3 regions of the Candidatus Pantoea communis genome follow, and region 3 is predicted to be linked to each of the others. Evidence: predicted binding sites of a transcription regulator. Region 3 holds the regulator's gene; each other region holds the start of a gene.

Region 1 (3,271 bases), on a different contig from region 3:
TGAATCTCCGATATTCCTGACGACATAGATAAGTGGTGGAAGAAACGGGGCAGTACGCATGGCGTATTCCATTACAAACCTCCAGAGAGTCCCGGCTATCTCTTCACCTTGCAGCGTAGTGAAACAGATTCGAGCCGATTAAACATTCCACGAACCCGCCATTCGCGGCAAAAAAGTTCAGGCAGGCATCAATACGTCGCACAGGCTAAAACTGGCAGAGAAATAACAAAAGCAGTCACAGTGAGGGATTGCGAGAGATGGCACATAAAATATTGGTGGGGATGAAACAGAAAACACGGAAGCCCGAGCGGGCTTCCGGAAACCCAAAACTTAAGCGCTCAGCCAGCCCAGTTTGATGACGAACAGAATCGAGAGAATCACCAGTGCAGCATTGATCTCTTTCGTACGACCACTCAGCAGTTTTACCACGGTCCAGGTAATGAAACCGAAGGCGATACCGTTGGCGATGGAGTAAGTCAAAGGCATGGTCAGCGCGGTGACGGTCACTGGCGCAGCCGTGGTGATGTCTTTCCAGTCAATTTCGGCCAAACCAGATGCCATCAACACCGCCACAAACAGTAATGCCGGTGCGGTGGCGTAAACCGGGACGCTACCCGCCAGCGGCGAGAAGAACAGGCTCAGCAGAAAAAGCACAGCGACGACAATCGCTGTCAAACCAGTACGACCACCAGCACTGACACCCGCAGCCGATTCAACATAGCTGGTGGTCGTTGAGGTACCCAGCAGTGAACCAAACAGCGCAGCCGCACTGTCAGCGATTAACGCACGGCCCATTTTCGGCACATTACCCTGCTCATCCGCCAGACCCGCACGCTTGGTCACGCCCAGCAGCGTACCGGTGTTATCGAACACATCCACAAACAGGAAGGCGAAGATAACGCTCACCAGACCCACGTTAAATGCACCGGCGATATCCAGTTGCATAAAGGTGGGTGCAATAGAAGGGGGTGCTGAGAACACGCCACCAAATGGCGTCAGACCAATGCCCATCGAGATAAAGGTCACGACCAGGATGCCGATCAACACTGCGCCGGTCACGCGACGCGCTTCCAATGCCACAATGATGAAGAAGCCTAACAGTGCCAGCAGCGGACCCGGTTTGGTCAGATCGCCCAGGCCAACCAGTGTAGCCGGGTTATCCACCACGATGCCCGCGCCTTCCAGCGCAATCAGTGCCAGGAACAAGCCGATACCGGCAGCGATACCCGCGCGCAGAGGCAGCGGAATACTGGCAATAATCCACTCACGAATTTTGAAAATTGACAGCGCAAAGAAGATCACCGCTGACAGGAACACCGCGCCGAGTGCGATCTGCCAGGTGTAGCCCATGTGCAGCACAACGGTATAAGTGAAGAAAGCATTGAGCCCCATGCCCGGTGCCAGCGCGATGGGATAGTTGGCGATCAGCCCCATCAGCACACAGCCAATTGCCGCCGCTAAGCAGGTCGCCACAAAGACCGCACCTTTATCCATGCCGGTCGCACCGAGAATGCTCGGGTTAACAAACAGAATGTAGGCCATGGCCAGGAAGGTAGTGATACCCGCAATGATTTCGGTGCGCACGGTGGTGTTGTGCGCTTTAAGTTTGAAGAGTTTTTCTAACATCATCATCTCTCATGAGCGGAGACGGCACGGGTGCACGTTCTCTCTTGCCAATGTGGTTAACAAACTAATTATTGTATTGATGAAAGCGACACACGCTGGACCCAAGGCAGACACACCTTCCGCTTTCCCCTGTCCACATAGCAATAGCTATGCCATCACCGTACGCAATCGTTTACGTTTCAAAATGCGGTTACGGTTAGGATAATTCTGAACCCGAACAGGGCGCGATTATGGTGCATTGCACCATGGCTGCGCAATCGTTTTCCCTTCTACTGCCTTCCGGAGGAAAAAGATTGCGGCAACGCACGCTTTCGCACACTGCTCAGCGATGGCGCTCACGTTTCTGCAGCACAGGACAGCAGCTCAAAAACATCGGGTTACACTGCTTTTAACCCTTTCGCAACATAAGAGACAGCGCAATGAAGCCCGCGATTTTGGTCGTTGATGATGATCGTGCCGTGTGTGAATTGCTGCACGATGTTTTGAGTGAACATGTGTTTACCGTCTACAGCTGCCATCAGGGCAAAGATGCCCTTGCGCTGCTCAGCCTGCATCCCGAGATCTCCCTGGTGATGCTGGACATGATGCTACCGGACACCAACGGCTTACTGGTGCTGCAACAGATGCAGCGGCAGCGGCCGGACCTGTTGGTCATCATGCTGACCGGGATGGGGTCGGAAGCAGATATGGTGGTGGGATTAGAGATGGGTGCGGATGATTACATCGCCAAACCCTTTAATCCTCGGGTGGTTGTCGCGCGCGCGCGTGCAGCACTGCGCCGCTGTGGACGTTTGACACAAGCTGATGCACAGCAGGATGAAGGATGGCAATTCAATGGCTGGCGGCTGGATGATGCGCGTTGTCAGTTGTTTAATCCTCAGCGCGAAAGTGTCGCCCTCACTCAAGGCGAATATACCCTGTTGCGCGCCCTGGTGGGTCACGCACGCAAAGTGCTGACGCGCGATCAACTGCTGGAACTGACTCACAATGAGAGTCTTGAGGTGTTCGACCGCACCATAGACGTGCTCATCATGCGACTGCGGCGGAAAATCGAAGCCAATCCACACCAACCCAGCCTTATCCGCACCATCCGTGGCCTCGGTTACGTATTTTCCGCTGATGTATTGCGTCCGGCTTCAGCCGCGCGTGAAACACAGATTGCCTGATTCATCCAGCGCTGCATCTCGGCCAATGGCCGCGTGCCGTCCAGCGCATTCGCTGCATGCAAATTGAAACAAGCGCAGGTATGTGCCAGCTTCAATGTCTCCAGCAGGGGCCAACCTTCATGACTGGCATATAACACCCCAGCACAAAACGCATCTCCCGCCCCAACGCTGCCCTCAATCTCCTCTGGTTTCAGGCACCACGCCGGCTGCCACCCTGCTTCACCCCTGCTCTCTTGTCCCCAGGCACCTTCAGGGGCATGGATCACCACGCGTTGGCGCACGCCCTGTTCCAGTAACCAGGCGGCGGCCTCGGCAAACGCGCTGGGTGCTGCCAGCCCCGAAGCGCTGCGCAGCGTCACGCCAGTGAGTGACTGCGCCTCCAGTTCATTAATCACCAGATAATCGAGCCAGCGTAACGCCGGCACCACCAACGGGCGATACTCCCCGGTTAGCGACACCAAATCCAGCGAAGTGAGGTA
Region 2 (3,271 bases), on a different contig from region 3:
ATGGTCAATGATGTTGCGAAGAATATACGGAGGAATAACGCTGTAGGTCATAGTAACTCCTGGCCGTGAGTGAACATGCCAGAAGTATAGTTTTTCAGCTAGGAGCGTGCTTTACGGCTACGCGATTTCTGCGGTTCAAGGGCGGTCACCTGACTTTCCACCCAGCCATCATCCAGACGGGTGCGCAGTAAGTCGCCTTTATGCAATTGCTGGGTTTTCTTCACCAGCTGGCCTTGGGTATCCGTTGTCACACTAAAACCGCGAGCCAGAGTCGCAAGCGGACTGACGCCCTCCAGTTGCGCAGCCAGATTACCAAAGCGCTGACGATTGTGATTCAGCTGCTTCTCCATGCCCTGTTGCAGGCGATACTGCCACTGCTGCATCTGCTGCTGCGCACGCAAAATGCGCCCCTGAGGCTGCTGATTGTTGAGGCGCTGTAACACGCGATCCTGCTGGCGATTAGCCACGCGCAGACGTTGATCCATTGCCTCGCCGAGGCGACGTTGCAACTGGAACAGTGTGGTTTGCTGGCGTGCCAGACGCAGCTGTGGATGTTGCTGCTGCAAACGATGTTGTATGCGGGTAAAACGGCGTTGCTGCTCTGCAATGTAGAAATCCATCGCCATTTCCATACGCTGCTGCTGTGACTGCAAACGGCGCAGCAGTTCGATCTGATTGCGGCTCACGATTTCTGCCGCCGCAGATGGGGTAGGGGCGCGCAGATCGGCGACAAAGTCGGCGATGGTGACGTCTGTCTCGTGGCCGACGGCACTGACGATGGGCAGGCGACTGGCAAAAATAGCACGCGCCACGCGCTCATCGTTAAAGCTCCACAAATCCTCCAGCGAGCCGCCGCCACGGCCGACAATCAGCACGTCACACTCATCACGCTGGTTCGCCAGTTCAATGGCACGCACAATCGCAGCCGGTGCATCCACACCTTGCACCGGCGTGGGATAGATAATTACCGGCAACGAGGGATCGCGGCGATGCAGTACGCGCAGCACATCATGCAACGCGGCACCGGTGGCAGAGGTGATCACACCGACCTGGCGCGCCGGATCGGGCAGCGGCTGTTTGAACTGCTGATCGAACAGCCCTTCGGCCGCCAGTCGCGCTTTCAATTGCTCAAACTGCTGCTGCAGCAGACCTTCACCCGCTGGATGCATGCTTTCGATAATCAGCTGATAGTCGCCACGCGGTTCATACAGCGTAATGCTGGCGCGTACCAAAACCTGCTGACCATGCTGAGGACGGAAGGTGACGCGGCGGTTGCTATTACGGAACATCGCGCAGCGGACTTGTGCGCCATCATCCTTTAAGGTGAAGTACCAGTGACCGGAAGAGGGCTGGCTAAAATTTGAGATCTCAGCGCTGAGCCACACCAGGCCCATCTCATTTTCCAGCAGTTGGCGCACCGTGGTATTCAGGCGGCTGACAGTAAAAATATTGGCGGTTGGCGGTAGCGACATGTGATGTAGATCAAATTTTAAATCAGAGGGTTAATCAACCGATACTACATTGCTCACCCGAAGGATCAAGACTTTTTCCTAAAAAACACTGGAGGCAATCGATTTCGGCCTGTATAATGCCGCGGCAATATTTTATCTGTTTTAATCGCCCCCAGGTGGAGATATTGCAATGCTAAGAATCACTAAAGAAGCCCTCACTTTTGACGACGTTCTGCTCGTTCCAGCTCACTCCACTGTCTTACCGAACACCGCTGATCTCAGCACCCAACTGACGAAAAACATCCGTCTGAACATCCCTATGCTGTCTGCTGCTATGGACACCGTGACCGAAGCCGGTCTGGCAATTGCACTGGCGCAGGAAGGCGGTCTGGGCTTTATCCACAAAAACATGTCGATTGAGCGCCAGGCGGATGAAGTTCGCAAAGTGAAAAAACACGAAAGTGGCGTAGTGACCGATCCGCAAACTGTTCTGCCAACCACCACGCTGGCGGCAGTGCAAGAGCTGACCGAGCGCAACGGCTTTGCGGGTTATCCGGTTGTGAACACCGACAACGAACTGGTCGGCATCATCACCGGTCGTGACGTGCGTTTTGTGACGGACCTGAGCCTGCCAGTTTCCGCTGTGATGACGCCGAAAGAGCGTCTGGTCACCGTTAAAGAGGGTGAAGCGCGCGACATCGTACTGCAGAAAATGCACGAAAAACGTGTTGAGAAAGCGCTGGTTGTGGATGACAGCTTCCACCTGCTGGGCATGATTACCGTTAAAGATTTCCAGAAAGCAGAGCGTAAACCTAACGCCTGTAAAGATGCGGAAGGCCGTCTGCGTGTGGGTGCTGCGGTTGGTGCGGGCGCCGGTAACGAAGAGCGTGTTGACGCGCTGGTTGCTGCGGGCGTTGACGTTCTGCTGATCGACTCTTCTCACGGTCACTCTGAAGGCGTTCTGCAACGTATCCGTGAAACCCGTGCGAAGTATCCAGACCTGGACATCATCGGTGGCAACGTGGCGACCGGTGCAGGTGCATTGGCACTGGCCGAAGCGGGCGTGAGCGCGGTGAAAGTGGGTATCGGCCCAGGCTCAATCTGCACCACGCGTATCGTGACTGGCGTAGGTGTACCACAGATTACCGCCGTTTCTGATGCGGTTGCTGCACTGGAAGGCACCGGTATCCCGGTTGTGGCTGATGGTGGTATCCGTTTCTCCGGTGACATCGCCAAAGCGATCGCCGCAGGCGCGGCCGCTGTGATGGTCGGTTCTATGCTGGCGGGTACTGAAGAATCTCCAGGCGAAATCGAGCTGTATCAGGGCCGTTCGTTCAAATCTTACCGTGGTATGGGTTCACTGGGCGCGATGTCTAAAGGCTCATCTGACCGTTACTTCCAGACCGATAACGCGGCTGACAAACTGGTGCCAGAAGGTATCGAAGGCCGCGTCGCTTATAAAGGCCGTCTGAAAGAGATCGTGCACCAGCAAATGGGCGGTCTGCGCTCTTGCATGGGCCTGACCGGTTGCCCAACCATCAACGATCTGCGTACTAAAGCCGAGTTCGTGCGCATCAGTGGCGCAGGTATCAACGAAAGCCACGTGCATGATGTGACCATCACCAAAGAGTCACCGAACTACCGCATGGGTTCATAATCCCGTAAGATTCAACGCCCGGCACCTGCCGGGCGCTTTTATTATTAAGTCCATCCCAATGGAAACGCCTCAATGACGACTGAAAATATTCATAAACATCGCATTTTGATCCTCGATTTTGGTTCTCAGTATACGCAGCTGGTCGCGCGCCGCGTGCGTGAGC
Region 3 (3,271 bases):
GGAAAAAAAGTGGATTAGAATTGCTTCGGCGCTGATCGTTGATCAGATTTCTCTTACTCTGCCGCAGCCTGCTTTTTGCCAGACTGCTTAACCTGTACCGGACTATGCGTTTACTGATTACGCTTTTCATACTGGCTTTTGCGCAACTGTTTTTTAACGTGGCTTCTGCTTCGCAGCATGCCCCGATTAATGCCAGTTTGCATAACGCCGAGAAAAAAAGTGCGCGCGAAGATGAGCGCCGCAAGCGACGCCCGGTTAAAACAACGGCTAAAAAGTCTCGCCTGACCACCGTGCAGAAGCTCAAGCTGAAAAAGCAGAGTAAAACCGAAACCGCCTTAAACAAATCCAGCCGCAAAAAATCCCTGCTGAAGTCGCCATTGAAAAAGTATGGCCATCAACGCCTCGCGAAAAAGTCCCCGGATGTGGACGATGAAGTTCAGGGACTCACTGGCATCAAGATGAGCAAATCCCACCGCCTGCGCTACCAAAAGGCACGCGAAACCGCGATGACGAAGTTGATGGGACAACTGGGCAAGCCTTACCAGTGGGGTGGCACCTCACCCCATACCGGTTTCGATTGCAGTGGTTTGGTCTGGTATGCCTATAAAGATCTCGTCAAATACAAATTCCCACGCACGGCGAATGAGATGTATCACCTGCACGATGCCGCGCCCATTAAGCGTGAGATGCTGGAGAAAGGGGATTTGGTATTCTTCCGCATCAATAATCGCGGGACTGCCGATCATGTGGGCGTTTACCTCGGCAACGGTAAATTTATTCAGTCACCCCGCACCGGTAAAGACATTCAGATTAGCGCATTGGGCGAAGACTACTGGCAGAAACACTATGTCGGTGCGCGCCGTATGATGACTCCAAAAACTATTCGCTAATTGTTGCGCAACATCCTGTGGCTCTCGCCACAAAAAAAGCCGGACGCTTAATCAGTGCCGGCTTTTTTTATTGATGCGCTTTGAATTAATGAAGAATGGCGGTGAAGCTAAACGCAATAATCATCAACAGTGCGCCAACCGTGGTCATTAGCGCCAGCTTTAAATCTGTACTCATCACTACTCCTTAGTCACACATTTATTAGGGTTAAAACAATTTTCGCACAGCGGTGGGCAAAAATCTCGTCTTATCCGCGCTGGCTTGCTAGAATCGCCGCCTTTCGTTGCGCAACTGATTTTTGCGCATGCTGTATTTACAGCCTGCTGAAGTGATTTTCCCTGCCTGAAACGGCAGATTTGCCCCCCCCTTTAGGGCATAAAACCCTTCGCAGACGCAAACGTTTAACAAAATACTTATCAGTAAGTTGCGATAAGCCGGGGAGTACCTTTTTCATGGCAACAATTAAAGATGTAGCGAAACGCGCGGGTGTATCTACCACCACCGTTTCGCATGTCATCAACAAAACGCGTTTTGTTGCAGAGGAAACGCGTAACGCCGTATGGGAAGCGATTAAAGAGCTGCACTATTCGCCGAGCGCCGTTGCGCGTAGTTTGAAGGTGAATCACACCAAAACGCTGGGACTGTTAGCCACTTCCAGCGAAGCGCCCTACTTTGCCGAAATTATCGAAGCGGTTGAGAACCACTGTTTCGAACGCGGCTATACCTTGATTCTGGGCAACGCACATAACGATTTGCAAAAGCAGCGCGCTTACCTGTCGATGATGGCGCAAAAGCGTGTGGATGGTCTGTTAGTCATGTGCTCAGAGTATCCTGACGATTTGCTGCAGATGCTGGAAGAGAACCGCAACATTCCGATGGTCGTGATGGACTGGGGCGCCTCTCGCGGCGACTTCACCGATACCGTACAGGATAACGCCTTCCAGGGGGGTTACCTGGCTGGACGCTACCTTATCGAGCGCGGTCACCGAGATATCGGTGCGATTCCGGGTCAAATGGAGCGCAACACCGGCGGCGGGCGCCATGCGGGCTTCCTGCAGGCGATGAGCGAAGGCGGTGTGACCGTGCGGCCGGAATGGGTTGTTCAGGGCGACTTCGAGCCAGAATCGGGTTATCAGGCGATGCAGCAGATCCTTAATCAGAAACAGCGTCCGACCGCCGTGTTCTGCGGGGGCGATATCATGGCGATGGGCGCGATCTGTGCCGCCGATGAGATGGGACTGCGCGTGCCGCAGGACATCTCCGTGATTGGCTATGATAACGTGCGCAACGCGCGCTACTTCACCCCTGCGCTCACCACAGTTCACCAGCCGAAAGCGGAGTTGGGCAAAAAAGCGCTGGAAATGCTGCTGGATCGCATCACCAGCAAACGCGAAGAGCCGCAAACCATTGAGGTCCAGCCTACACTGATTGAGCGTCGCTCCGTGGCGGACGGTCCATTCCGTGATTACCGCCGTTAAAGCTGATTTTCGCTGAGCCACTCGTGGTTCAGCGTTTCAGCATCGCCAAGATAGGCGAGTAACCACTCCAGCGCGGGTGACGCACGCTGTTCTGACCAACTGACGCAGCAGGGACTTTCCGGAAACGGCTGCGGCAGTGATAGCTCGACCAACGCCCCCCTATCCAATAATGGCCGCGCCAGGTGGCCCGGCACCATGCCCACGCACAATCCCGCCTGCAAACAATCCATCCCTGTTTCCCACTCTGGCACCACTAAACGCCGCTGATTATCCAATGTCCAGGTCATGCGTCGTGGTAATGCGCGAGAGGTATCTTCCAGTACCAGCGATGGCCAGGCACGCAGCGCTTCTTCGTTGAGATCGGCACTCGCGGCCAGAGGATGATCAGGACTGACCACACAACGCCAGTTTAGAGCACCCATATCCTGAAAGGCAAAACGTCCACCCACCGGGATCGCCTGGGTGGCGCCAATCGCCACATCGACCCGCCCGTCCGCTAAGGCATCCCATACACCGTTAAATACCTCGTAGCTGATGATCAATTCCATATCCGGGAAATGACGGTAAAAATCCTTTACCAGTTGTCGGGTACGCTGGGGTTTTACAATGCAATCCACGGCAATACTGAGCTGTCCGCGCCAGCCATTCGCCAGTTGCTGGCACTGCCTGCGGGTTGCCAGCATTTTTTTGATAACAGATCGCCCCTCCCGCACAAAATGCTCGCCCGCCGGGGTTAACACCACCTCACGGTGCTGACGCTCAAACAACGGCACGGCCAGCCAGGTTTCCAGCTGACGCACCGTATAGCTGACGGCAGAGGGCACGCGATGTAATTCCTGCGCCGCTGCGCTGAAACTGCCATTGCGCGCGACGGCGTCCACTACTTCCAGCGCATACTCAGACCA

What was found. The regulator PurR, encoded in region 3, represses purine synthesis genes. The targets are predictions, from matches to a motif close to CANGCAAACGTTTGCNTG.
Region 1: F3J37_RS04775 (NCS2 family permease) is a predicted target of PurR. The motif match lies at 1,788-1,805, and genes of this name have one in related genera.
Region 2: guaB (IMP dehydrogenase) is a predicted target of PurR. The motif match lies at 1,564-1,581, and genes of this name have one in related genera.

Annotation. Positions count from the first base shown of each region.
Region 1 is NZ_VWXC01000002.1:151,978-155,248, reverse strand. It holds gene F3J37_RS04780 (hypothetical protein) at 1-72, opposite strand, end outside; gene F3J37_RS04775 (NCS2 family permease) at 331-1,629, opposite strand; gene F3J37_RS04770 (response regulator) at 2,046-2,792, shown strand; gene F3J37_RS04765 (carbohydrate kinase family protein) at 2,729-3,271, opposite strand, start outside.
Region 2 is NZ_VWXC01000026.1:33,264-36,534, forward strand. It holds gene F3J37_RS24505 (M4 family metallopeptidase) at 1-51, opposite strand, end outside; gene xseA (exodeoxyribonuclease VII large subunit) at 99-1,472, opposite strand; gene guaB (IMP dehydrogenase) at 1,642-3,108, shown strand; gene guaA (glutamine-hydrolyzing GMP synthase) at 3,181-3,271, shown strand, end outside.
Region 3 is NZ_VWXC01000001.1:471,880-475,150, forward strand. It holds gene F3J37_RS02465 (C40 family peptidase) at 105-890, shown strand; gene cydH (cytochrome bd-I oxidase subunit CydH) at 976-1,065, opposite strand; gene purR (HTH-type transcriptional repressor PurR) at 1,341-2,366, shown strand; gene punR (DNA-binding transcriptional activator PunR) at 2,363-3,271, opposite strand, start outside.